Regions from separate parts of the Lysinibacillus sp. G4S2 genome, predicted to be linked through region 1. Evidence: riboswitches for the same ligand, from Rfam matches in the RefSeq annotation. Region 1 holds a riboswitch; each other region holds the start of a gene.
What was found. A riboswitch is a leader RNA that binds a small molecule or an ion and turns the genes downstream of it on or off. The one in region 1 is predicted to bind S-adenosylmethionine.
Positions count from the first base shown of each region.

Region 2: linked by a shared signal. The riboswitch ahead of metA (homoserine O-acetyltransferase MetA) and the one ahead of QUF91_RS02430 (O-acetylhomoserine aminocarboxypropyltransferase/cysteine synthase family protein) in region 1 are both predicted to bind S-adenosylmethionine.
Region 3: linked by a shared signal. The riboswitch ahead of QUF91_RS22395 (methionine ABC transporter ATP-binding protein) and the one ahead of QUF91_RS02430 (O-acetylhomoserine aminocarboxypropyltransferase/cysteine synthase family protein) in region 1 are both predicted to bind S-adenosylmethionine.

Region 1 is NZ_JAUCFJ010000002.1:423,401-425,603, forward strand. Features, by position in the region: gene QUF91_RS02425 (glycerol-3-phosphate acyltransferase) at 1-436, opposite strand, end outside; SAM riboswitch class I at 809-922, shown strand; gene QUF91_RS02430 (O-acetylhomoserine aminocarboxypropyltransferase/cysteine synthase family protein) at 1,039-2,203, shown strand, end outside.
Region 2 is NZ_JAUCFJ010000002.1:2,822,963-2,825,165, reverse strand. Features, by position in the region: gene QUF91_RS14525 (hypothetical protein) at 287-484, opposite strand; SAM riboswitch class I at 724-837, shown strand; gene metA (homoserine O-acetyltransferase MetA) at 992-1,927, shown strand; gene QUF91_RS14515 (hypothetical protein) at 2,016-2,203, opposite strand, start outside.
Region 3 is NZ_JAUCFJ010000002.1:4,385,642-4,387,844, forward strand. Features, by position in the region: gene QUF91_RS22395 (methionine ABC transporter ATP-binding protein) at 1-889, opposite strand, end outside; SAM riboswitch class I at 999-1,102, opposite strand; gene QUF91_RS22400 (thioredoxin family protein) at 1,165-1,467, opposite strand; gene QUF91_RS22405 (toprim domain-containing protein) at 1,482-1,823, opposite strand; gene gcvH (glycine cleavage system protein GcvH) at 2,003-2,203, opposite strand, start outside.

The DNA of each region.
Region 1 (2,203 bases):
TCGTCACGAAAGAAAAAATAACAAATAAAATAAGTGCAAATAAACCAATTTTCCAATCAACTGCAAGTAATATTCCTATGATTGATGCAGTTCCTTTACCGCCATTGAAGCCCATGTGAAATGGAAAATTATGACCTAGGATGACACCAGCAGCTATAATATAGCTTAAGAACCAAACTTGTACTTCTGTTAAATGTGTTGCATCTGCTAGATAGAAATGGGCACCTATAATAGCTGCTACACCTTTACCGATATCGATAAGTGCAACTAATACGCCGTATTTCCATCCAAGGGAAAGTGTTGCATTGGAAGCACCTGCATTGCCATGCCCAGTCTTTTTTAAATCTACCCCGGATAAAAACTGCGCTACTTTAGAGCCGTGGATACAGCCAATTAAATAACCAACAAGTAGAAAAATGATAACGGCTTTTACCATAAAAGTCCTCCTTTCAAAATAAATAGGCTCATCACCATAACGTGGGATTGATTTCCGTGCCGGCTGGGCGCATTGTAGCTGACGCTTCGCTTTCGCACAGATAAACAATGCGTCCAGATTTTTGAATTGTGCCCGCACAATTCATTCCACTTTCAGGGGTGGGGCTCTTCTACTGAATGAAGATAAATGGCATACGTTTTAACAAATTTCATCCCAAACTTTTGGTGATAAACCAATAAATACTAAAATAGTGTATGCGTTCGTAATACGTATATAAGCAGACAGAAGTTTCGGAAAAAATAAAATTTTAGTGTTGACAGAAAAAAAGTCTATGTTTATACTGTGTAACAACGATGGAAATTGAATCTCATACTCTTATCAAGAGCGGCGGAGGGATAGGCCCTATGATGCCCGGCAACCAGTAAGTGACGAACTTGCTAAGGTGCTAATTCCTACAGATTCTTACTTGGATCTGGCAGATAAGGGGAGGAAAACTTGCAACCGCAACCCTCTTCTTACTGAAGAGGGTTTTTGTTTTCTACTGAAAAAATCCTCCTCATCTCCGGTACCATCGTAAAAAAATAACCATTTGGAGGTATATAATGACAAATTTTAAACCAGAAACATTGCTGTTACACGGTGGCCAGGAGCCAGACCCGGTAACAGGATCTCGTACAGTGCCCGTATATCGCTCAACGGCATTCGTTTTTAAAGACACTGCTCATGCGCAACGTCTTTTTGCCTTAGAGGAAGCTGGCAATATTTACACACGAATTACAAACCCAACTGTAGATGTTTTTGAAAAACGCGTCGCTTTATTAGAAGGCGGTACAGCAGCGGTAGCACTTTCATCTGGTGCAGCAGCTATTGCATTTTCAATTTTAAATCTTGCAGGGGCAGGGGATGAAATTGTCGCAGCTAGCTCTTTATATGGAGGTACTTATAACTTATTTGCCAATACACTACCAAACTACGGTATTAAAACGAATTTTGTAGATGAAACAAATCCAGAAAATTTCCGAGCAGCTATTACTGATAAAACAAAAGCGGTGTTCGCTGAAATTTACGGTAACCCAAGTTTAAAAGTGCTAGACATCGAAGCAGTAGCGAATATAGCACATGAAAACGGCTTACCATTAATTATTGATAGCACATTTGCTTCACCATATGGCTCTACACCAATTGACTACGGTGCAGATATCGTCGTTCATTCCGCAACAAAATGGATTGGCGGACATGGTACAACTTTAGGCGGCGTTGTAGTAGATGCAGGAAAGTTTGATTGGACTCGTGGACGTTTCCCAGGCTTTACTGAGCCAGATGCTTCTTATCACGGTTTGCGTTATGGTATTGACACAGCAGAGGCTGCATTTGCCACAAAACTGCGTGTACAATTACTACGCGACTTTGGACCAACGTTGAGTGCAGATGCAGCATTTAATTTATTACAAGGTTTAGAAACGCTTCATTTGCGTATTCCAAAACACAATGAAAATGCATTGGCAGTAGCTGAATATTTACGAAACCACCCATCTGTGGAATATGTAAATTACAATGGCTTAGAAGATTTTCCTACTCATGATTTAGCAAAAAAATATTTGAGAAATGGCTTCGGTTCAGTGCTTACATTCGGTATTAAAGGTGGACGTGAAGCAGGGCGTAAACTAATTGATAGTGTGAAATTATTCTCGCACGTAGCAAATGTAGGGGATGCCAAATCATTAATTATTCATCCGGCATCTACTACGCATCAGCAACTATCAGCTG
Region 2 (2,203 bases), 2.4 Mb from region 1:
GTTTTATTTCAATAGCTCATTGATCTCATCTTCAGTCAACGCGGTTTATAGTTGCTATGACGACTTTCACTTAAATTTGTGGTACTAAACTTTTATATTTATAGATATTAGTCCAATGTCCGTCTGCACCTGTAAAGTAGAATCCATAGCCATTTTTTTAGGAATTCTTCAATTACTTCTGTCCATTTACGACCTAAAACATAATAGTTACAATTTCTTAAATCAACGTGTACTCCACTGTCTTCACTTGCACCATCACATTCATTAATTTCATCCTTTAGAAAATTCAGTACCAATGAAACAAATTGCTTTCCTTCATTTCTTCTTCCCATTCGGATAGATTAAATTTCATCTCGCGTTCATCTTCAGAAGAATCAAAGTCAGTTATACCTTCATTAATTGGTTCACTATGAGTTCCACCGTCCTCATCTGGAATATCAATAAATAACGTCCATCGAATTTCATATTCATCAATGTTCCACATGCAAACGCAATAACTTTGATTTTCCATTTCTACATAAATGCGATCTAAATCCCAATAGTAAATGTATTACTCCCAAATTAAAGCTATTAGGAATCTCATAATATTTCATCGTGTAAATAAGGTTTGCATCAAGAATAGTGTTCATCAATTCATAGTAGAACATGCATGTTAATAACAAAATATTCTATGTATTATTGAAATTCCTAATTGTTCATGTTACAATTCATTTTAATTAAATAATCTTATCAAGAGAAGCTGAGGGATTTGGCCCGATGACGCTTCAGCAACCTCTAACAAAAAAAGTTAGAAAGGTGCTAATTCCAGCGAAGGATTGATCCTTTGAGAGATAAGAGTGAACGTGGTAAAAAATCCTTCTCATTCTATCTCAAATGGAATGAGGGGGATTTTTTAATTTAATTCGATAAAAGATTTTATGAGCTTTGTGCATGGATACTAAGGCACTAATTGATGTTAGAAAGAGAGAAATAAAAGAGAGGGGAATGCAAGATGCCAATTAATATTCCGAAAAACTTACCAGCTGGAGAACATTTACGTGAGGAAAAAATCTTCGTAATGGAAGAGGATAGAGCGAAAACCCAACAAATTCGTCCGTTAAATATATTAATTTTAAATTTAATGCCAGAAAAAGAAAAAACAGAGCTACAATTACTACGTTTATTAGGTAACACACCATTACAAGTCAATATTACATTTTTAAATACTGCTACGCATGAATCAAAAAATGTTAGTAAATCACATTTACAGTTATTTTACACGACCTTTCATCAAATTCGCCATCGCCGCTATGATGGCATGATTATTACGGGAGCACCAGTAGAAAAAATGGCATTTGAAGATGTGAACTACTGGCAGGAAATATCAGAAATCATGGATTGGTCCAAAAAGAACGTAACATCGATCCTTCATATATGTTGGGGTGCACAAGCAGCGTTATACCATCATTACGGTATTGGCAAAATTGAGCTTCCTGCTAAATGTTCAGGTGTTTATTCCCATGTCATTACGGATTTAACAGTGGATTTAGTACGTGGCTTCAGTGATTTATTTACGGCTCCACATTCACGTTATACATCAGTCTCCATTGAGGAAGTCCGCAACCATCCTGATCTACGTTTATTATCGTATTCAGAAGATGCGGGTGTCTTTATTGTGCAATCGAAGGATAATAAAAACATTATGATTACAGGCCACCTTGAATATGATGCAACAACATTAGCAGATGAATATAGTCGTGATGTTGCAAAAGGATTGGATATTGCAGTTCCAGTGAATTACTTCCCAAATGATGATCCATCAAAAGAACCGAATAATACATGGCGTGCCCATACACATTTATTATTCTCAAACTGGTTGAACTACTATGTTTACCAAGAAACACCATATGAATGGGATTTCGTTGATGAAATTGAATATCATATATAAGCGCATGGTTTTTATAAACTCTCGATTGTAAAGTAAAATGATGACCTTGATTATTTCGTGGTCATCATTTTTTTATCCGAATATGTTGCTAATTTTTTGGCGGATGTTCATTGATAGATACATTTTGATTTTTTGTATTACTTTCGTTCTTTGCAGCATTTTGGCTGTTTTTATCGCTCGCATTAGTAGCAGTATTTTGATTGTTGTTATTGCTAGTATTAGTAGCAGCATTTTGACTGTTTTTATCGCTCGCATTAGTAGCAGCATTTTGATTAT
Region 3 (2,203 bases), 4.0 Mb from region 1:
CATGTACAATACTTACTTCCACATCAAACTGTTTCACAAGATGTGAAATTACAGGCTGTTCTGTTTTTTCGCCTACAAAAACTAGTTTGACAAGTTGTCCAGTAGGGTAATTTGCTTTAATTTGTGCCACTGTTTCCTGTGTTTCTTTCGTATCTGTAATTTGAGAAACGAATTTTTTCGTAATGGCAGCTTGTGGAGCTTGGAATACTTGTAATACTTCACCGCGCTCTACAATTTCTCCGGCTTCCATAACCGCTACACGATGACAAATTTTGCGAATAACGTGCATTTCATGTGTAATTAATACGATCGTTAGACCTAATCGTTCATTAATATCGACAAGTAGATCAAGGATAGCATCTGTTGTCTCCGGATCGAGTGCAGATGTTGCCTCATCACATAACAATACCTCTGGATTATTAGCAAGGGCGCGAGCGATACCTACACGTTGCTTTTGTCCCCCTGATAGCTGTGATGGATACGCCTTAGCGCGCCCCCCTAAGCCAACAAGTGTGATCAATTCATTCACTCGCGCTTCACGTTGTGCCTTTGGAACACCTGCGATTTCTAGTGGGAAAGCGATATTTTCCTCAACAGTTCTAGACCAAAGTAAATTAAAATGCTGGAAAATCATACTGACCTTTTGTCTAGCATCTCTGAGCTTTTGCCCCTTTATAGATGAAAATTCTTGATTGTTAACCGTCACCGTACCAGATGTAGGTTTTTCTAAACCGTTTAATAAGCGAATCATCGTACTTTTACCAGCGCCACTATAGCCGATAATGCCAAAAATTTCACCTTTGTTAATAGAAAGGTTGACGTCTTTGACTGCTGTTAATTCGCCATTCGCAGTTTTGTATTTCTTCGTAATATTTTGCAGCTGGATCATAGCGAATTCTCCTTTTCTCATATCCGTGTCACCCGCTGAAGGAAGTAAAAAAACCCCTTCACTTTATAGACAAGTAGAAGGGGTCACGTAACTTATACGCTAAACCGTTCTCTCATCTGTCAAAGATAAATCTTTGGGTGATTTGGCACCTTTTCACTTTGTGATGGTTGCCGGGCTTCATAGGGCACTTCCCTCCGCCACTCTTTATAAGAGTTCGATATATTTATATTTTTTAATATATTCGTACTTTACCACGCGAGTAAAGCTCCGTCAATTTATTTTTTTAATAATTCGTATAAAAATGGTACGGATTGAAAGGCATAAACCTTTTCTATCACTTTTTTGCCATCACAAACGAGTAAACATGGTACACTTTCGATTTTATTATCAAAAGCTATGTGCTCTATAAAATTAATATTCGCTTTACCAACCTGTAAATGTGGTAGTAATTGCTCGACAATCGTCATCATTTTCGAGGCAACTGTACACGTTCCACACATAGGTGTATATAAATAAAAGGCAGCCTTTTCACCGGACTGTACAGCCGTGTCCCACTGCTCTTTTGACCATTCTTCCATCTTTTCACGCAACCTTACAAAATATATTTATTATGGATTGAGAAGTGTGCACGAAGCAATATCATCGCTAACACCTTTCTCGGAGTTGTCTCAACTTCCTTATATGTCGGCATCGTACGTAAATGCTCAGCCTCTGGATAATGTCTGTCCATTAATGCCCGTAGCTTATCACCCGATGTATCTGCATCAAAGAATGTATAAAGCTCACAGCCCTCATATGGATCCAGTAACTCTTCTAATTGATGAACTCCAATTGTACCATTCGTACAAAGGATTATAACATCTTCACTTAAAATAGGTTTAATTTGAAGTTTATCCGAACGCCCTTCGACAATTAAGCATTTTCCCTCGAACATCACGCCACCCCCATTAGACATATCCCTTATGCTCATTATATCCATAACACTCTGTCGATGATCATATAAGACACCCATTGATAAGGGACTTCAAGTGTATTCTTCTCCCAACGTGGTGGAAGGAATGAAGATAATAAAAAACGCCGGTGATTTCCGACGTTTTTTTATTAGGGCTTGTCTTATTCAGCAATCATTTCATCGTATTGCTCAGCTGTCATAAGTTTTTCAACTTCTGATGCATCAGCAGGCTCTACAACGATCATCCATGCTTTTTCATATGGTGATTCATTAACGAATTCTGGGCTATCTTCTAAATCTGCATTTACTTCAACTACTGTACCTGAGATTGGTGCGTATAATTCAGAAACTGTTTTTACAGA